DNA from 4 places in the Alkalihalobacillus pseudalcaliphilus genome. Region 1 is predicted to be linked to each of the others. Evidence: riboswitches for the same ligand, from Rfam matches in the RefSeq annotation. Region 1 holds a riboswitch; each other region holds the start of a gene.
What was found. A riboswitch is a leader RNA that binds a small molecule or an ion and turns the genes downstream of it on or off. The one in region 1 is predicted to bind thiamine pyrophosphate.

Region 1 (5,447 bases):
ATAACAATAGGTTGGGGCTTAATCCCTTGCTATAATATGGTCGAGCATAATGAAGTTTATAATGGACATAGAGGTGGAATTACGTTAGGTGGCAATTATAATGTCATTCAGCACAATATAATACGAGATAATGGATTCAATTTTTACGATGGGAAGCCTCTATTTTTTGACTCAACTAGGTATGGCATTAACCAAGAAGACTTTTATGGCGATCATTGTGTGATTCGAAATAACCTTATCTATAATACAAACCACGGGATATTAATTGGCTGTTATTCGATCCAAATCGAGCACAATCATATTTATAATGTCAACTCTATCGCTATTAATATTTATACGACTGCTTATGCAGGAATCTCCAACAACTATATATATAACTGCAAAAATACGGTTGGCTTAATGGATGCCAACTTTGAAAATTCACACGTGTATATAAGAAATAATTATTTCCAAGGTGGTACAACTCAATTAGTAGGAAATCATTATGATGTCTTTGTAACTGGGAATTCCTTTATTGAACCCGATAATATCATTCTAAAAGATTCTAATCGCTCCGTTTTTCGAGGGAATCATATTAGTTATTCAAGCTTTTATCAAGGTATTAGTCAATTAATTGTTAACAAAATAGAAGAATGTAGTTTTGAAATGAAGGGTGAACAAAGAGAAATAATTTTTCAATCTTATGAGCATTATAGGTGTTACTACAAAAATATAATCATTAATAGTTCAACACGTCAAAGTAGAAGTTTAGTAGAAAAAGTCGCTTTTAACCACGCAACCTTTGAGGAATGTCAAATAAAAAACCATATCTATAACCAAAAACAACGGATAGTTACTGTATCTAACAGTTCCTTCATAAATAGTGGATTAAATATTGGTAATATTAATTCCGAAAATGAGCATCCGAATATCTTTGTGAATAAATGTGATTTTAAATTAGTTTCCATTAATCAACTACTCGTTACTGACATTAATAGAGAGAAAGGCTTCGGTATCGTAGAAATAAAAAACTCTCACATAAACATCGAAAACCCTACTTTCCAATCTCTTATTCGAACAAACTTTACCGTAGTGCCATCCGTTTTGAAAGTTGCTTTTAAACATTGTACCATTAAAAATTCAAGTGCTCAGCCAACAATCGCTCTTCCCCTTTATAATCATCAAAAAAGCTTAATAGCATTTATTTTCTCTAATAACGATCTTATAGGTTTCCACCCTCCAAATCCTGAACGCCTTTTAATTACCTATGATCCTGTTACACATAGTCCTGTCGAACCATTCTCAGGTAGCTTTCAAATTACTGATATCATTTATCATGCAAATCCGATGCCTGGAGGTTATGTCGGTTGGGTTTGTATAAAATCAGGAATTGCTAGTCAAAAAGAATGGCACCCTAACCATTCCTATGAGATGAACGATATTATTTTTTATCAAAACCAAATATACAAATGCATAAAAGCTGGAATAAGTGGCGACTTGGGTCCTAGACATGATAACGGCAGCTCTACAGATAACACAATCATTTGGGAATATATTGGCACAAAAGCAATCTTCCGACCATTTGGTTTTATCGAAAAATAAATACAATCATTGATTTTTCTCTTAAAGTATTTAAGCAAGATGTCATGTCTATGCATAAAAAAAGCTCGTAAGCGGTTGAATTCAATCACTTACGAGCCTTTTGCTTTTATAAAGTTGGTTTTACTTTAAAAAACTGTGGATAATTCTTTGAGATGATTAAAAGTGGAATGAGTGTAATAATCATTTGTGGGACAAGATAAGAAGCATTATATGCAGCTGAGTAAATATAGTCATTCCAGCCATCTGGTGTGAATTCTGCAAAATAAACGACACCTGAAGTGAAATGTGCCATGAATCGTAATAATGTCCCTAGTAATATTCCTAACACAATAACAGATAAATTAGGAACTTGCCTCTTCCTTACAAATACACCTGCAAGACCAATTAATGCAAAAGCAACTGGATAATCTAATACAAATTGAATCGGATGGAAAATACTAGCTCCCGATAATAAACCAGTAAAACCAGCTATTAACCCCGTTAACACCCCTACCTTCCAACCATGGCGAAATGCCACTAAAAATAGCGGAATCATCTCAAAAGATATGGACCCACCATTTGCCCATAAGGCGTTGATTTTTACAAAACTTAAGGCCGTTGCCAAACCTGCCATAATCGCAATCTCAATCATGAGATATAATCTTTTTCTATCCAAAATAAAAACATCCCCTCTTTAATTAACCACAAGGAGATGTCATTTGTCATAAACGTATTAAGGCATACTTAATTAACAAAATCCGTCTACCACTTCCCTACGCTAGTTTAAACTAGATCAGGTTCTAAGAGTTAAGGCATTCGCCTCTCTCAGTCAAAAGACACCCCTAGTGGTTCTTATATTTTTTTACATTGTAACATAATTTCCGTTAGACGAACAGCCTTTATTAAGAATTAGCATTGATTTCCTCAATAAGTATTGATAACTGCTCCCACCGCTCCATCGCTGCTTCAAGCTGTTCGTTTTTTTGTTTTTGCTCCTCTAATAAATCCGCAATCACCGTGTAATCACTACCAGCCACAGCAATTTTTTGCTCAATTTCCAGCAGCTCTGTTTCTAGCGACTCAATTTTACCTTCAATGGTTTCCCACTCTTTTTGTTCGTTATAGGAAAGCTTCTTTTTCGTTTTCTTCAAATCTACCTCAATAGCTTTGGATACTTGTTTTTTTTCCTCGATAACTTGTTGTTTCTCTACATCCGTTTTTTCTAAATAATCACTATAGGTTCCATAGAATGATGAAACATGACCATGACCATCAAAGACTAGAAGTTGATCAACAACTCGGTCTAAAAAATATCGATCATGGGATACCGTTACAACAACACCTGGAAATTGGTCTAAATAATCTTCTAAAACAGATAATGTTTCCGTATCTAAATCATTTGTAGGTTCATCTAAAAAGAGCACATTCGGTTCTCCCATTAAAACTCTAAGTAGATACAGGCGTCTCTTCTCCCCACCTGATAGACGGTGAATATACGTCCATTGCATGGAACGTGGAAACAAAAAGCGTTCAAGCATTTGCTCTGCTGTTATAATCGTTCCATCCTTTGTATAGACAATTTCAGCTACTTGTTTAATATATTCAATGACTTTTAGCTCTCCATTAATCTCTTCATCTTCCTGTGTATAATAACCGATATCGACGGTTTCACCAACTATAACTTCGCCTGAATTGATCTTACGTCTATCAGCCATTATATTTAATAAAGTTGATTTCCCGCTACCATTAGGACCGATAATCCCTAAACGTTGTCCTTTTACTAGTAAGTAATCAAAGTTAGATAATAGCTGCTTTTGATCAATTGCATAACTAATTGACTTAAGTTCAATGACATCTTTTCCTAAACGTTTAGAACCGATAGAAAAATCAAAATCACGTTGCTCTCTTTTAAAGCCTTGCTCTTTCAAATCATGTACTCGGTCTATTCTAGCTTTTTGTTTCGTTGTTCTTGCCTTCGCTCCTCGCCGTAGCCATGCTAACTCGCACCTTAATATATTTTGTCTTTTTGCCTCATGCTGTACTTCTAATGTTTCGCGCTCTGCTTTTTTTTCTAGATAGACCTCATAATTGCCTTCATACCGGAACAAACGTCCATGATCGAGCTCAAAAATTTGGTTCGTGACACGATTTAAGAAATAGCGGTCATGTGTAATGACGATAAAAGTACCTTTGTATTGACCCAAAAACCCTTCTAGCCACTCTATCGTATTATTATCTAAATGGTTTGTTGGTTCATCTAGCAACAATAAATCTACCTGGTTTATGAGGGCTTTGGCTATAGCTACTCGTTTCTTTTGACCTCCAGAAAGTTGACTTACCTTTTGATCAAAATTGTGAATACCTAATTTTGATAAGACTGTTTTAGCTATCGTATTCGCTTCCCATGCCTCTAGTTCATCCATTTTTTGCTGTTGTTTCATTAAAGCAGACAAGTTTTTTTCATTTTCTTGTGCCTCTAAATTAATCAAGGCTTGTTCATACTTTCTAAGGGTGACCATAATAGGAGCATCCCCATAATAAATTTGTTCTAGAACCGTTAGTTGACTATCAAGTTCTGGCTGCTGAGCTAAATATTCGACTTTAAAATCATTTGCGTGTTTAAACTCTCCTTTGTCAGCTTGTTCAAGCTGTGCAATAGCTTTTAAGAGTGAGGATTTCCCAGTGCCATTAAGTCCAATAAGGCCAATTCGTTGTTGCTCATCAAGTGTAAATGATATATTTTCAAACAGTACTTTGTCTCCATAGGATTTTGTTAATCCTTCTACATGTAATATACTCATGTTCTTCATCCTTTAGTGTATCTTTTGTATGAAAGTTACTTATGGGCGATAGTTTGTGCCGTGAAGTTAGCTCGTCATTGCTCACACAAGTTCGTCTTCCCGGTAGTAGTTTGGATTGACGATTTTATTTTTGTATTGTTGGTGAAAGATATGAGTTGTCGCTGGCGATAGAGGTGGAATGAGCCAAGTCCAATCACCGGTTAACTCACGGTTTGCTTTCGCTTCCCTTTCTTCAAATCGTTTAAACTGTTTAGCTGCAGTATGATGGTCAACAATACTTACTCCAAATTTTTTATAGGAAAATAGAACAGCTTTATTTAATTCAACTAATGCTTCATCGCGCCACAAATGACTTTCTCTACTTTGATCCAAATGAAATAATTCAGCAACACGACTTAATTGATCATATCGACATGGATCAGCAAAATTTCGTGCGGCAATCTCTGTACCCATATACCAACCATTAAAGGGTGCACATGGATAACGAATACCACCTATCTCTAATACCATATCAGAAATGATAGGTACAGCATACCATTTCAATTGCAACTCTTCGAATAATGGATTGGTCGGGTGTTCAATCGGAACTTCAAGAACTAAACCTTCGGGAATCTCTCTAAAATATAGCTTATCACTTATTTGAACAACAATAGGCAATAATTCAAATGGTTGTTGTTTCCCTTGCCAACCTAACTCTAAACAAACTTTTGTCAATTCTATAGAGGCTGGGTCTCCAATTATGCCAAGTTCTGTTTCATATCCTGCATATCGAAAAAGTTGGTGATTTAAGATTTTGATAGAATGTCTACTTGTTTCCGGTTGGAAAACCGTTATCGTCGGCAAGATTTTCCCGTTATTTGTTGCGCTTTTAATATGTTCCCATATTTCAGCAAATACTGTTTCGATAGATACCGCATCTCTTGCATCACGCACTTGCATGGAATCCCAAAATAACCGACCAATACATTTATTACTGTTTCGCCAGGCCATTTTTGCTCCATGTGCTAACTCTTCGTATGTATGTGTATATGTTCCTTCTTGATGTATTTGTTGCTGTACTTCGCTTAATCTGTCATTGAGTACTTT
Region 2 (5,447 bases), on a different contig from region 1:
TTAATAATCTTAAAATTACTGCTGAAGTTATGATATGAAAAACTTTTCAAGGAGAGTAGGCAAAATGATAAAGACTCTTTTACCATTTTTTCTAATTTTGTTTTTTTAATTGGTTGTAGTAATGGGCAACATTCATCTGAGACAGCCGTTACAACAACAGGTCAAATAATTGCTGAAGAACAGTTGTCCCAAAATAAAGAAGCTGATTTTATATTTATTAATGATGTTGTCTATATTTTTTCACAAAAACACATCATAGAATCACCTAAAGAACTTGAAGAAATAGCAATAGAATCAGAATATCATATGGAAAATAACTCAAATACAGTTTCTGCTACTAAACTTCAACCAGGTACGAAAATTTTCAAATCAGATAACCCCGACATTATATATGTTGTAAAAGATGACGAATACCTCTTGTATGAAGGCATTCCAGAAGGGTGAAAAAAATAGCGCCCTATTTAAAAGGGTATCGTAACGTTGACCTTTATTGACACTTGGCCCAAGCGTGTTAGGTTATTCCATCTAACTGCCTTGGGTCTATATCTTATCCGATTAATTTTACATGTTCTAAAAAGCGTTCTACTTTTTTATTTCGCGCCCTCTGTTGTCAATAACATCCCTATCTTTTGGCCCATTTGAACGGAATCTCCTTCTTGCAGATGTTCAAATTCCATCATAGTAGGCTCAAAGAGCAGGATGACTGTCGAGCCAAAGGAAAAATAGCCGAGCTCTTCTCCCTTTTTTAGCTGCTCGTGTGAATGTGTAAGAGCAATTGTATTAATATTCATCGCCCCCACTTTAGCCATGATGACATGTTGATTCATCACGCACAGCTCTGTTAACGAGCGATAATTATGCGATAATGGCTTTTTTCCATATTTTAATCCTGCATCATTGACAGGGTATGAACGTTTTCCTAGCTCCCATTGCTTTGTGATTTCTCCCGTAAGAGGACTATGTATACGATGATAATCTTTCGGACTTAAGTAGAGGACGATGTAGTGTCCATTCACATACTGCTGTGCTTTTTCTCTGTCTCCTAATAAATCAAGCAGTTGATACATTTGCCCTTTAACTTGAAACTCACTTTTAGGTGTCAATGTACCCAAGGAGGCTATTTTGGCGTCCACAGGACTAACAATACTTGTTTCCTTATCATCCACAGTACGAACCCCATTTTTTAATTTCCTCGTAAAGAAAGCATGTAGACTTTGATACTCTGTTATTGACTTTTCAGCTTCATGCATGTTAATTTGAAATGTTTTAGCAAACGCCGGTATAATGCGTTTACTTATTTTAGATTGAGCAAAACGCATGATTATCTTCGATTGAAAAGGTGAATTACTCAATTCAACAAATATCCTGAACAATTTTTGTTTCAACGACCTGTCCCCCATGTACCTGTAAATATTTTTGGCAATCTTTATCCTTTTAGTAGTGTAAACACCCTGTATATGATAAGATTATACTTTAATAGCGCATGTAAAAAAATGTACCATGATTTATTTTAATATGCGATTTTTTTGAAGGAAGTTTCATAAAGATATAGAACAACCTATGTGATTATTAACTCAAGGAGTGAAATGGATGTTGCTATTACAACGCCTTGACCATACGAAAAAGAAGTTAAAAGGACAAATTGCCAATATCCTGACTCTATTAAATCTTAGTTTAGGTGCATTTGCAATCCTTTTTACGATTCAAGATCAGCTACGACTCGCTTTACTGCTCATTACAATCGCTGCTGTTTTTGATCGTTTAGATGGTGCTGTTGCCCGTAAACTAAATAGTACGTCAGAGTTAGGAAAACAACTGGACTCATTATGCGATATGATTTCTTTTGGCGTAGCTCCAGCCTTATTAATTCATCAAGCGGTCTTATTTGAATTTGGTTTTGCAGGTGCATTTTTTGCGATTGTTTTTATTATTTGTGGTGCGATTCGATTAGCGAAGTTTAATATTACCGAATCTAATGGTTTCTTCTTTGGCCTCCCTATTACAGCTGCCGGTTGTATGTTAACCATTTTAACTCTTCTTGTCGCCTATATTCCGGAATATGTATTTATGCTTTTCACTTTAATCTTAGCTTTTCTTATGATTAGCCCTATGAAAATTCGAAAAATGTAATATGACTTTTTAAGAAGGATTCGTTCTTTATTCGACATTATCACTAAAATATACGAAGAAATGTCAAAAACGGTGAAAATATTGGCTTAATATGAATGATTTTCCTTCGAAAGGCTTGACAGTCATAGGCTTGGAGAGTAAATTGTAAGTGCAGGCTTTAAATCAAGGCAGATTAGCTTGCTATAATGCAGAAATAAGCTTTTGTTTTCTAAAATGATAGAAAATAAGTTTTTTCTAAACAAGGTATGAAAGGGAGTTTTTTTCATGAACAAAACAGACTTAATTAACGCAGTATCAGAGCAAGCAGACCTTTCTAAAAAGGATGCTTCTAAAGCAGTAGACGCAGTATTCGAAAGCATTACTTCAACATTAGTAGAAGGTGGCAAAGTTCAATTAGTTGGCTTTGGTAGTTTCGAAGTACGTGAGCGTTCTGCTCGTAAGGGTCGCAACCCTCAAACAGGTGCTGAAATTGAAATTCCAGCAACTAAGAACCCTGCATTCAAGCCAGGTAAGCAATTAAAAGACGCAGTAAACTAATTACACATATGTAATGAACATTAAATCGAAGCAAAGGATTAACCTCCTTGCTTCGATTTTTTATTTGAAACCGTATCAAGACCTCAGCCGCACATTTTATTTGCTCACTGCATAACCACCTCTTCGATTTACATAGTACCCTACTGCTCTTCCCACTTTTTTACCAACTATTTAGCTGAATGGTCAATCATTTTCATTGCTTGTATATGCATTATATGTTAATTTGAAAGGGATAAATGATATAAGTTCGTTCACTAGGGGTGCGTTTATTTGTGCTGAGAGAGGCTATGAGCCTTAACCCTTTTTACCTGAACTAGATAATACTAGCGGAGGGAAGTGGAAGTAGACAAAAGTATGCACGTTAGCGACGTGTACTTTTCTTACACTTGTTTACAACTCCTCTTCTTTTTAGAGGAGTTTATTTGCGTCGTCGTACGCTCTAGTGACTAGCGAACGAGGAGGATGATGAGAATATGAAATTTTCACAGCGCTTATATGAAGCAGCTAAGCCTATTTGGGAGAAGAGTCATTCACACCCATTCGTACAAGGAATTGGTGATGGAAGTCTCGACATTGAAAAGTTTAAATTTTTTATGTGTCAAGACTACATTTATTTAATCGATTACTCGCGGTTATTTGCTTTAGGTAGCTTAAAAGCTTCAGACTTAACGACTATGCAAGTTTTCGCTAAAATGCTACACGTAACATTAGACGAAGAAATGAGCTTACACAGAGCTTATGCGAAGCGTCTAGGCATATCTGAAGAAGAGCTTGAAGCGACAAAGCCAGCACCGACAACTTTAGCCTACAGCTCTTATATGCTAAACATTGCTCAACGCGGTTCACTAAAAGAACTATTAGCAGCCATTATGCCTTGTACATGGAGTTATTATGAAATTGGTTTGCGTTTAAGTGAAATTCCAGGTGCCCGTGAGCACGAATGGTATGGTGAGTGGATTAGAATGTATGAATCAGATGAATTTGGCGCTGTAGCACAGTGGCAAATTCAATTAATCGATGAATTAACTGCTTCTAGTACGGAAAAAGAATTACAGGAGTTAGAAGAAATTTTCCTCACGACGAGTCGTTTTGAATATATGTTCTGGGATATGTCCTTTGAGCAAACATCATGGCCTATGGAAGATTAACGTTTAATACGTACCGATCAAAAAAAGCTGTTCTAAGGGGATTTCCTTAGAACAGCTTTCATTATGATTAAGAAAATAACCGTCCCCATGTTACAGGGCCTACTTTGCCATCGACAGCTATTCTTTCCTTTCTTTGAAAATCTCGAACCGCTCGCTCCGTATTTGGTCCAAAAATGCCGTCTGCGGTTACCCCTATTTTCCTTTGAACAGCACGCACATCCTCGCCCCTCATATTAGGGCTTCTCAGTGTTAATAATCGTGTATATTTAGGCGTCGCTGGTTGCGCCGGCTTCGGATTATCAATCGCCGTCCATGTCTTTGGACCAACTATACCATCTGCGGTTAAGCCTTGAGCTCGCTGAAAGGTACGTACTCTTTGCTCGGTCGCCGGACCAAAAATACCGTCAGCAGTCGCTCCAGTTGCTCTTTGAACGACTCTAACATCATCGCCACGCATCATAGGTGTTGTATTTCTTAGTGTCCTTCTCTCGGTCCCTCCACCAGATGTCGGAGGTGGCACCGGTGGGGGTGCTGGCTGCTCTTCTAACGCGGCAAGTGCCCTTTCTAAAGCCTTAAAGGTTTGCTCTCCGACGATACCATCAACGGCAATCCCTTGTTTTTGTTGAAATGACCGAACCGCACTTTCTGTCTCTGCACCAAAATCCCCATCTGCTCCAAAACGTGGCAATACTTCACCTAACTTCAACAAGTCTTGCTGCAGTTGACGTACAGCATTACCCTTGCTCCCTCTTCTTAAAATAGTGGCCCCAATTTGTTCACCACCAACGTCAGGTCTAACAATCAAATCGACTTCCTGTGCTTGTCGCACCTGTCCTATAAAAGTTGACCAATCTTTCAAAAGAGTAGCTGGACAGTTTTTCCCCGTCCAATGTTGATGGGGAACTACTCGGTCAATCGGGATTTGATGGGCCCCCATCAAAAACCGAATTAATGTGATGGCATGTTCCCTTGCTTTAGCAAATTGACCATCGCTATTCACACAGATTTCTATACCAATAGACTCTCGATTTCCTTGACCTGTGCCCCCATCCCCTGCATGCCACCCAATCTCATTGGTTGGTAGGTGTTGGTAAATAATTTGTTCATCATCAACCGTATAATGCCAACTTACTGATGTGGATGGATTCTTTACATATGCAGCATGCATACGTGCATTTGCACCATTTCTTCTATTTGCGGTCTCATGGACAGTGATGAAGCGAGCATTCATCCTTGTACCAGGACGATTGCGATTACTTGTCGGGATAAAGTCCTGTCTAATTTCCATACTTATTCCTCCTTAACTAAAGATTTCCTGATATGATTACACATCGCCTTTGTCTTCATGACTTCAAGCGACCTACTAACACTGTATGTCTACTTCATAAAAAAGCTTAGGACAAACAGGAATTTTTTCGTTATTTACTAAATCGAAATCAATATCGTGAATGGGGAATGCTTTTGTATGTTTTGAAAAGACCTTTTCAATTATTTTCTTTATCTCCCTGCTGCAACCCTGTTATAAATTCCACTTTTTCTCATTGCATAACGAACATATTTTCGCATATAATACAAATACGAACATAAGTTCTATGAAAGGGAGGGGTTAAAATGAGGGTTATTTTTTTGATT
Region 3 (5,447 bases), on a different contig from region 1:
TCGTGCCGTTGTGTCCCAACCGCCACCTGCACCAGCTGGAGCAATGATTTCAATCGAGCGGTCTGGAACCCATTCACCGTACTCGTTCACTGAACCACTTTGAACAGGTAAAGAACATCCCACAAGTAATAGAAAAGCAAGACAACTAAGTGCCCAAAGTTTCATCCTCAATGTAAGTCCCTCCTTCTTAAGTTTTTCTCATTTTACTTGCACAACTTCTTTTTGTAACCGTTTTCAATTTATTGTTCATTAATAACATTCTGAACATTTTGTTCATTTTGTGCATGATTATTTGTAAATACACTTCTGATGCACACGAGCGGCAATTGGGGCCTGGCCGTATAAGCTGTAATTGGAACTGTTGCTGCTATGCATTTCCTTTTCGCAGCATTGTGAGACACTTTTCTCTCTCCATTGCTGCGTATTCTCTTTTCCACAGCATTGCGAGACGTTTTCCTCCTCCTTTGCTGCGTATTCTCCTTTTCTCAGCACTGCGAGACATTTTTCTTCCTCTAGTTCCGCCTATTCTCCTGTTCTCAGCACTGCAAGTATCTGCCCACTTCACGACTGCGCATTCACAGCCACTCTACATTCCCAAAATAAATCCCCCCTTATTTTCCCCATTAAAAAAGTAGCAGCCTCAGCTACTACTCTCCCCCATTAGATTTTCTTTTGTAACACGTATTTTCGCTCTGGGCGTCCTACTATGCCATAGGCGAGTTCAGCTTTGGCCTCACCGACAGAGATTAAATATTCTAAATAACGTCGAGATGTCGTACGGGAGACTCCGATCGCTTGACCTACTTCCTCGGCAGCCATTCCCTCTCTCTGCTCCTCCAACACGACCTTCACCTTTTCTAATGTTAATTGGTCAATGCCCTTTGGATAATCCTCCACCTTTTCAAGCTTAAGACGCTTCGCTTGGAATAAATCATCGACGATCTTTTGCGTAGCCTCTCCTTCAGACTGAAGAATTTTCAAGTTGGCCTCTGCTTTTTTGACTGCCTCTGCTAAACGTTCTAATGCGATTGGTTTAACCAAATAATCAACAGCACCTGACAAGTAAGCTTTTTTAACGATGTCCATATCGGTCGCTGCCGTTATAAGGATAATTTGTAAATCGGGATTTTCCTTTTTGAAATCTTCCATCATTTCCGTACCGAGCTTATCGGGTAAATAAACATCCAAAAGCAACAAATCCACAGGCCAATCTTTTAGCTTTAACAACGTTTCATTCGCGTTTGCTGTACGTTCTACATACTTAATCCCAGGAAGCTCCTGTAAATAATGGCGATGGATTTCTGCAACACGAAAATCATCCTCTGCGACGAGTACATTCATGATCCTAGCCCCTTTCTTTTGGAATATAGATGATAAAAATGGTGCCCTGTGGTTCATTTTTAGTTATTTCTAACGTTCCACCTAACTCAGCCAACGATGCTTGCACAAGTGCTAGACCAAAACCACGGTGTTCTCCCTCTTTTGTGGAAAAGCCTTGCTCTAAGATACGGTCCTCATGCTCTTTAGCAATGCCAAGACCGTTATCTGCCACCTCAATAACTAAATCATGAGCCATATCGGTTAAGAAAATATCAATTTGCGGCTTGGTAACCATTGCAACAGCGTCAAAGGCATTATCAATAACATTGCCGATAATCGTAACAAGCTGATTGGTCGTTTGATCGGGCCATCTATACGTAACAAAACTATCCTCATTAATGGAGAACTCCACTTTCTTTTCAGATGCTTTTGAGATTTTCCCAATCAATACCGCTTGAATCGTCGGGTCTGCCACTTGATCAAATAAAACTTTTTCATAGGAATGCTGTTTCCCTATTTCCTCATGAATAAATTGCTTGGCTTTATCAAGATGGCCAAGCTGCATCCAGCCTGAAATCGCATACAATTTGTTCGTATATTCATGAGTCTGTGCTCGGAGGCCTTGAGAATACTGCTGGACCTCAGACAATGTATGAATAAGCTCCTGCAAATCTGAACGGACTTGAAAGCTAGCTACTTTCCCACCGTAGTGACCATCGTCATGAATGAACTTATAGCGGACTAAAAGAGCTTGCTGATGAATCGTCGTCTCGTAGGAACCCTCTCTTTGCTCGTCTGACAAAACATGGGCTAACTCGGTGTGCGGTAATACGTCCAAAACTGGCTTACCGATAACATCCTGTTCGATGTGTAAAATTTCTTTAGCCGAATGATTAACCAGCGTAATATTCCCTGCTTGATCGGTCGCAAGTAAGCCCTCTTTTATTGACTCTAAAATCGCGCCCCTCTCCTTATACATACGAGCAATTTGATAAGGCTCCAATCCAAATGTATCATTACGAATACTGCGGGCAAGTAAGTAACTACCGATCACACCTATTATAAAAATCAAAGACAGCCATAGTAAGAAACCAAGTAACCCTTGCTGGAATAGTGAATCGACATACGATGCCATAAACCCAACAGAAACAACTCCAATAATCTGTTCATCATCATAAATCGGTGTTTTTCCTCTCACCGATATCCCAAGGCTACCTTCAGCAATGGAGACGTAGCTTTCTCCATAAACAAGAGCTTGTTCATTATCACCACCGACCATATTCTGTCCTACCTTACTCGGGTCGGGGTGGGTATAACGAATTTCATTACGATCACCTACGACAATAAATTCGGCACCCGATTGAATACGGATTCTCTCGATAAAAGGTTGAATCTCACTCGCATCACCATCTATCTCCATACTCCTTTTTACTTCTGGTATTTCTGAAACAGCAATGGCTGTCGTTAATGCTTGTTGGCCAATCATTTGTCGCATCTGCTCACGCTCGAAGGATATATATAATACCGTTACCATCAGCATAATTACTGTCACTAATATACAAACAAGGACGAGAAATTTCCGCTGCAACGGCCATTGATTGTGCATGTCACCCCTCCTCATTGGTTGAATATACGTGTTATCATGAGCGAATTGAACGAAAAATAAGATCAGCATCCCATCTTATCTATTAATCTAAACGAATGTTAACAGATTAATCAATCATTTTTTCGCCATCCGTGGAAACAGCTAATGGAATAGTATCTATACTTTTATGCATAAAAAAACGAGGGAAACCCCTCGTTTTCATTATTTTACTATTTCTTTTTTTAATGATACTGGCCAGTCTTCTTGCTCATAGGCCATCGTCCAGAATTGATGCTCTAGCTGGCAGCTTTTGATGAAATGGTCGAGCATTTTTGTTTTTTCCGATTCACTTGCTTGCTCGGCTTGTTGGTCAATTTTTTCAATAAACGTTTCGACAATCTGAGTGACTTCTGCATTGGCATAAAATTGAATCCAATCATAAAATGGGTGCTCAGGTCCCGGGTTGATTTCTTCAACGAGGCGAACGCCAATTTCATAATACGTCCAAGGGCACGGAGCAAGGGCAGCTAACGTCTCACCGAGGGTACCACTTTGAGCAGCTTCTAGCATGTGACGCGTATAATGATGAGCAGTTGGCGCCAATGGGGCTTTTTGCAAATCCTCATACTGAACACCCGCTACCTGACAAAAATTATTATGTGGGTGTACCTCATCATTTAGAACAAAACCAATTTGCTCCTGAAAAAATGCCATATCATGACGCTCTTCACACTTAGATACCGCTAAACCATAAATGCGACAAAACGTACTCAAATACTCATAATCCTGCTCGACGTAATGAATTAACGCTTCCTTCGGTACATCGCCTTTAGCAATTCCACGAATAAAAGGATGCTCAAAAATCGCCTCAAAAACCGGGTCTGCTTCCTTACGTAATAACTCTGAAAACTTCATCAAAAATTCCTCCTTTAAGTTGGAGGACATCACAACATGGCGAACCTGCCTGAAAGTCATTTCCCAATAGCCAACGGACTCAACCTACTTCTCTATTCAAATAAAAAACTCCTCTTGCCAAAAATGGTAGAGGAGCAGAATGTTTGAAAAGTATGCCAAATAAAGCGTTTTTCATAAAACGTCTACATGACAATAATCCGTGCTCCACTTTCCTCCGCTGGTATCAACCAGATCAGGTTCTAAGGGTTCAGTTAAACTGTCTCAGCCCAAAAAAGGCGCCCCTAGTGGATGTCCTATATAATTCTATTTTATGGTAACATACACTTTTTGATTAAACAAGGAATAATCAAAACCTTACAAAAACCACTTCAAAATGATTGGAGTTACATATTTCAGGAAGAAAAGACGTAAAAATAAACAGGTTAGTATTCATGTAAATAAGCATGGAGAGTTTGCTATAGGCATGGATTAAAAAATGCAGATGACGTATTATATGATTATATGTACTTAATACTGATGACTCTTTATTCAGCATGGCTCTCGCTCAAATATATGCTTAGGAACCATAACATGGAGCAAGCAAATACGAATTCTAATGGCACACACGAACAATATTTTAATATAATATCTTTCATTAAAGATTAAAGGAGAAGATCATGTGGTTACTGCATCGAGACTATTAAAAGCTGTCGCTGGTGGACTGGAGGCTTTTTGGGGTATTCCTTTATTAGGTGGACTTATTATTTTTGGAACAGGTTGGGCACCACTTATGTTTATGTTAGCTGTACACATTATCGGGCTCGTTCTTGCTATGTCTAGTCGCACAAGTAAGGCTGGACATCTATTGGGAATCATTACCTCAATCATTGGTATCATTCCGATCGTCGGTATGATTATGCATATGATTACAGCCCTCGTACTCATTATAGAAACTGTAAGAGGTAAATAACTTACTATTTCTGTTTAAACAGCTAGAGATATACTTATTTCCTACAAAGGTCTGCACACTCGATATTGATTGTGTAGACCTTTTAATATTTTCTTACTTAAAATAGGAATGAAGCCCCTTTTTAGGTGAAACCATTGATTATTACAATAAAATGAAATACAACGATGGAGGTAAAAAAGGAATGGAAGAAAACGTACAAGTGAACACACCGAAAAAATCAGAAGATGAGATAAGTAATTTGATGGTCCTTTACATGTTAATCACATTCATCTTACTCCTTTCCCAACTTTTCTATTTTATTATTGGTTTTTTTAAATCACCGCAAGAGATGATTGACTCTTTCCAGACCCCTTTTATCATAAGCAGTATCCTTTTATATATGGCTATCTCAGCCCTATCAACTGACTTCATTACCACACCGGATAATGAAGCGGCTTCGGAATCGAGAAAGAGGTGGCTTTTAACTTTTATGTATATCCAGGGCTTCCTTCTATACATATTTTCAATGAGCATGGCAGGCATGAAGCGACTTCACTATGGCTTTTATATGAATGAAGGGTTTATGCCATACTTAGATGTGCTCGTAAAGGTCGCATTAGCTCTTATCATAGTTGTAGGAGCCATCCTCTACGTAACTCAGATGTTGGCTCTTGATAACTTGTCCATTTCACTAGTGAT
Region 4 (5,447 bases), on a different contig from region 1:
TTGGTCCAATGCCTGAGCCAATCGAAATCGAATTGGCAATCGCTGCCGTAATAAAGTCTTTAGCGACTTGAACGGCCTCTTCAATAGAAGCTCCTTTTGCTAGCTCAGCAGCAATGGCAGCAGCAAATGTACAACCTGTACCATGGGTGTGCTTAGTGTCTATTCTTTCAACAAAATACTCAGTCATCTTGTTGCCATCATATAATAAATCTATTGCTGGCCCCTTGGATAGGTGACCGCCTTTTAATAATACATATTCAGGACCAAGCTTATGAAGAGCCTTCGCTACTTCTTTCATTTCATCAACCGTTTCGATGTCCTTACTCCAGCCAAGAATTTCCTTTGCTTCAGGTAGATTCGGCGTAATGACCGTCGCTACCGGTAGCAAGTGCTCTTTTAATGCATGAATGGCTTCTTGTTGTAAAAGTGTAGCTCCACCCTTAGCGATCATAACCGGATCAACGACGACATTGCTTAATTGATAGTGTTTGACTTTTTTAGCTACTAATTGAATGATATCTGCGGAAAAAAGCATACCTGTCTTTGTCCCATCTGCTCCAATATCACTTAGCACAGCATCGAGCTGATCTTCAATCGCTTCCAACGATTGTGGGTAGACTCCATGAACGCCTAATGTGTTTTGAGCCGTTAATGCGGTAATCACACTCATTCCAAACGTATCTAACTCCTGAAAAGTTTTTAAATCAGCTTGTATTCCAGCTCCTCCACCACTATCAGAACCAGCAATCGTTAAAGTTTTTGCTAAACTCAATCTCTTTTCCTCCTCTATTATGAAAACCTCTCCGGATTGAACAAATCTATCGGTGTTATCGTTTTTTCATTCTTTAATATGGAAGTCACTATATGAGCTGTGACTGGACTTAATAAAATACCATTTCGATAATGTCCTAATGCTACCGTTATATGTGGATGCTCCTTCAGTTTCCCTATAAGAGGATAACCATCTAACGTTGCTGGTCTCAATCCAGCCCAAGTATGGAAAGGATCTATTTCTTTTAAAAATGGAAATAACTTATGATTCCAATTGGTTAAACGTTCGATTCCTTTTTCTGTTACAGTCGTTTGAAAACCTGCAATATCTTCAGAGGCACCATTTATTAATGTCCCATTCTCTTTAGGAACAAGATACCCTTGGCTCGAATACACGATATGATTGACAGACTCTGCATATCCTTGATACGCACAGATTTGGCCTCGTATTGGAAAAATGGGTAGTGATACTCCTAATGTTTCCTCAAGCTCCTTACCCCATGCACCTTGGGCACAAACATATTCATCCGCTTGCCAAGTACCACCGTTTTGTGCACTCACATACGTAGAATTTTTTTCAGTATGTATATAGATTTGGCCCGTGTCTTCAATAATTTTAACGCCTACTTTTCGACAAGCCTCTTCTAATGATTTGACATAGGCCGGTGCATAAACATGACTTTCCTCTGGGTAATACATCGCTGCCAAAACTTCTTTTGATAAAGCTGGTTCAAGCTCTCTTGCCTCTTCCCCCGACAGCATTCGAGCTGAGGTTGCCCATTTCTTTTGCCAAGACAGCCTTCCTTTTAGAGCTAAAACATCGGCCTCATGAAAAACAACATGTAAACTACCACTTTCACTAAATTCAAAATCAATGTTAGAATCCTCTTTAATATTGGATTGCCACTCTTTAAACAACCCTAAACTTGTTACACATAGTCGAAAAAAATCATCCTGATCTTCACCAATCTCAGAAAAAGGGGCAAGCATACCAGCCGCCGCTCCTGATGCCTGCCCACCACAACGACCTTTTTCTAAGAGGGTTACTTGAAAATCGTTACGTTGGAGTTGATAAGCTATCGATAAGCCGATAACTCCACCTCCAATAACTATGACGGATCGACTCATTTTTGCCACATTCCCTTCACACCTATGTTGAACGTTCCTTACATAAACCTCAGATGCCTAACACTTTTGTAAAGAGCTAAAATGAGAATTCCACGCACCGTTTGCTTCTAAATCAAGCGGCCAAATTCTTCGAATCCTCTTTACCTCTCTCAGAATCTTCCCTCAATACTAGTAAAGGGCTTTTAGTTTAATTTAAATTGTTCAAAACCACTGCTCGCACTTGCATATTTTTTCTTTGGAATCCTTCCAGCTTCATACGATAAGCGTCCTGATTCAATCGCTAATTTCATCGCTTGAGCCATCTTGATTGGATCCTTCGCTTTAGCAACTGGCGTATTCATTAAGATACCATCAACACCTAATTCCATCGCTTCTACAATGTCTTTCGCACTACCTAAACCTGCGTCAACGATAATGGGAACTTCACTTTCTTCGACAATTAAACTGATATTATAAGGATTTAAAACACCTAAACCCGTACCAATTGGCGCAGCTCCAGGCATAACAGCACTCGCCCCTGCCTCTTCAAGCTTTTTACATAAAATCGGGTCATCTGATGTATATGGTAAAACTACAAAACCCTCTTTCACTAAAATCTCTGTTGCCCTTAATGTTTCGATGGGATCAGGAAGTAATGTTTTTTCATTTGCACTTATCTCTACTTTTATCCAATTACCAATTCCAGCAGCTTTAGCGAGTCTCGCTATTCTTACCGCTTCTTCCGCATTGGAAGCACCTGAGGTATTTGGTAAATAACGATATTGATTAGGTTCAAGATGTTGTAAAATCGCATCTTCTCTTGGCGCCTCTAAATTAACGCGACGAATCGCAAAGGTTAAAACTTCAGCTTCTGAAGCCTGAATCGCTTCATTTTGGACAAAGGGGTTCGGGTATCTTCCCGTTCCAAGGAAAAAACGTGAGTTTAACTTTTGACCCGCGATTTCTAGGTGTTTTTTTTTCATGATTATCCGCCTCCAACAAAATGCACAAGCTCAATCGTACTTTCTGGTATGAGTTGTACAGAACTACGCTTTTCTTGCTCAATAATTTCCCCATTTAACTCAGTCACAACTAAATGAGCTTCTAATTCAAAATAAGCAACAACTTCATCTAATTGAGTAACCTCTAAATCATGCTTCTCTCCATTAATTAAAAGTTTCATCCGTATCACCTCGCTTTAAAATGCCGATAAATTTCTGCGCTGTGGCTTGGACGTCTTTAGCACCAACAATTTCACTAATCATACATACACTAGTGGCCCCAGCTTCCAACACTTGCCGAACATTGTGTAACTTAATACCACCAATGGCCACAAATGGAATATTCACTGCTGCCTTTACTTCCGAAATATACGAAGTTGTGACAGGGTCTACGACATCTTTTTTACTATTCGTTGGAAATATAGGTCCAACGCCAATATAATCAGCTCCACCCTTTTCAGCTTCAATCGCTTCTTCTACTTTATGAGTAGACACACCAATGATTTTATCATGACCGACTAATTGTCGTACTTCGGATAAAGGCATATCATCTTGTCCGACATGAACCCCATCAGCGTCTACCGCTAATGCAACATCAATATAGTCATTGACGATAAACGTAACCCCATATTTCTTTGTAAGCTCTCGTAATCGTTTCGCTTTTTCAAAAACGACTTTTCTTGAGCTCTCTTTGTCACGCAATTGAATAATATCTACACCACCAAGTATCGCTTGTTCCATCACCTCTATCAAATCTCTACCTTGATGGAACTCATCGCCCGTAATCGCATATAAATAAAATGGTTTCATGATCTAACACTCCTACAAAATTAAAATAAGACCGCAATACTTTCCATAAGGAAAGAAATGCGGTCTACTCTACATAGACAAACAAGCAACAACTTCCCTACGCTGGTATCATCCAGATCAGGTTAAAAGAGTTAAAAGGAACATACCTTTTTCTCAGCCTACTTCCTGTAGGCACCCCTAGTTTTCTCATGTTTATTTAAAATCACTATTGACTTTTATTATGACAGATTTCACGTAAAAATCAAGCAAACTACTTTTTAAAAACGTCCACTAATACATCTTCTTCTAAGAAATAAATATGTTCAAGCTGATGACCTAAAAGAAGCATTGTACCGTTTGGCGAAGTTTCTAGAGGAACATTTTCAGGCCATTCAAACAAAACATCGATCTGACCGGTTTTTAGTGACATTTGTGATAATTCAAAGCCATTTTGATAATGAAAAAAGCTATCGTTATAAAAAGGCTTAAACCATAAAAGCTGCTTATTTTTCTGTTCGAAATCATAAAATGGGATCCACCATTCATTTGTCCCAGTCGTCAAAACAGGTACATCCAATGTTACTAATGGTTCGTCCTGTTGAAAAATAGTCCATTGGCTGTTCTCAGCATCAATGGAATGTGACTTCACCACAAAATAGAACCCATCACTTAAGTAACGGTAAGCCAGTAGTCGTTCTTGTACAATATCTTCTTGTTCCTCCTCTACCTGTAAGCGAATTAAATCAGCTATCGGTAACTCCCCTTCTTCTTTAGTTTTCAAATAAGCTAAGTCCCCATTCTCAAACCATTCCACATGTAGCTCTGTTAAATCAATCATTTGCATGTCTTGCTGGCTGATATCTAATAAATAGGTCTCAAATTCCCAGTCTGGCAAAAAAACAACAATAACGATTCGTTCCTCTTTGTCAGGATGAAAATGCACTTGATACTGCTCGCCAAAATTTTCTAATTTCATCGTTAACTGACCATATATATCAAGGAAAATTAAATGGTTATCATAACTATTTGACTGAAATTCTTGAAAGACAATTATATCCCTGTTAGGGCTCAATTGGACATCTAACATCATATTTTCGCTTTCAAATATCACCGTTTTTTCACCGGAGAATATATCATAATGGCTTATTTTCGTTAAATCGGTATCTTCCTCAAATAAAATGACAGACGTATCATCGATCCAGCCAATCACCTGTGTATAAGGATTTATGGTTTCATAAGGGATAAATGCTTGATTTTGGTTAAGCGGTTTGGAGATCTGCTCTTTCCAGTCTCCATCTATATGTGGTTGAGGTTGGACTTGTTCACGAAAGCATCCAGATAATAGGAGCAAAAGAAGAAAAGCGAGACCTATTTTCAATCTGCATCCCTTCTTTCTCATACATATGTCCTATTATCTCATGCACTAGCAGAAGTTACAATGAAAGGATTCATAAGACTTTTGATTGATTATTTCGACATAATTCAGTAGTTCCATCGTTTGATTAAGTCGTTCCGCCTATGTTTAATAAATCCGTCTTTTTAAGCGACGATAATAGCTGTAACACTTGATAATGATGGAAGTGAAACTAATGATAACAAGTATAAAAATAAAAAAATTAATGATTTGTAACGGCGAAGCATCACTAGTAGATATACTTGAGCTCATTTGTACAATTAAATAAAGATACATGATAATTAATGGTACAAACCATAATGTGTAATTTTTCAATACACTTTTAGCTTGGTTTACAAGTTCCAAATATTCACTATAAAATTGTG

Region 2: it holds a riboswitch for thiamine pyrophosphate, as region 1 does, so the genes downstream of both, tenA (thiaminase II) here and thiT (energy-coupled thiamine transporter ThiT) in region 1, are expected to answer to the same signal.
Region 3: it holds a riboswitch for thiamine pyrophosphate, as region 1 does, so the genes downstream of both, tenA (thiaminase II) here and thiT (energy-coupled thiamine transporter ThiT) in region 1, are expected to answer to the same signal.
Region 4: it holds a riboswitch for thiamine pyrophosphate, as region 1 does, so the genes downstream of both, thiE (thiamine phosphate synthase) here and thiT (energy-coupled thiamine transporter ThiT) in region 1, are expected to answer to the same signal.

Annotation. Positions count from the first base shown of each region.
Region 1 is NZ_JAQQWS010000006.1:154,918-160,364, forward strand. Features, by position in the region: gene PQ479_RS14030 (hypothetical protein) at 1-1,581, shown strand, start outside; gene thiT (energy-coupled thiamine transporter ThiT) at 1,688-2,236, opposite strand; TPP riboswitch at 2,314-2,414, opposite strand; gene PQ479_RS14040 (ABC-F family ATP-binding cassette domain-containing protein) at 2,463-4,361, opposite strand; gene PQ479_RS14045 (nitric oxide synthase oxygenase) at 4,443-5,447, opposite strand, start outside.
Region 2 is NZ_JAQQWS010000001.1:970,247-975,693, forward strand. Features, by position in the region: gene PQ479_RS04765 (hypothetical protein) at 184-444, shown strand; gene PQ479_RS04770 (phosphatidylserine decarboxylase) at 591-1,385, opposite strand; gene pssA (CDP-diacylglycerol--serine O-phosphatidyltransferase) at 1,591-2,130, shown strand; gene PQ479_RS04780 (HU family DNA-binding protein) at 2,395-2,667, shown strand; TPP riboswitch at 2,914-3,019, shown strand; gene tenA (thiaminase II) at 3,141-3,815, shown strand; gene PQ479_RS04790 (peptidoglycan recognition protein family protein) at 3,883-5,103, opposite strand; gene PQ479_RS04795 (DNA polymerase IV) at 5,427-5,447, shown strand, end outside.
Region 3 is NZ_JAQQWS010000002.1:302,956-308,402, forward strand. Features, by position in the region: gene PQ479_RS08095 (tripartite tricarboxylate transporter substrate binding protein) at 1-165, opposite strand, end outside; gene PQ479_RS08100 (response regulator) at 661-1,341, opposite strand; gene PQ479_RS08105 (ATP-binding protein) at 1,346-2,926, opposite strand; gene tenA (thiaminase II) at 3,128-3,820, opposite strand; TPP riboswitch at 4,013-4,113, opposite strand; gene PQ479_RS08115 (hypothetical protein) at 4,479-4,769, shown strand; gene PQ479_RS08120 (hypothetical protein) at 4,951-5,447, shown strand, end outside.
Region 4 is NZ_JAQQWS010000001.1:850,059-855,505, forward strand. Features, by position in the region: gene thiD (bifunctional hydroxymethylpyrimidine kinase/phosphomethylpyrimidine kinase) at 1-772, opposite strand, end outside; gene thiO (glycine oxidase ThiO) at 790-1,899, opposite strand; gene PQ479_RS04145 (thiazole synthase) at 2,082-2,861, opposite strand; gene thiS (sulfur carrier protein ThiS) at 2,864-3,061, opposite strand; gene thiE (thiamine phosphate synthase) at 3,045-3,689, opposite strand; TPP riboswitch at 3,767-3,878, opposite strand; gene PQ479_RS04160 (YqgU-like beta propeller domain-containing protein) at 3,940-5,046, opposite strand; gene PQ479_RS04165 (DUF2812 domain-containing protein) at 5,191-5,447, opposite strand, start outside.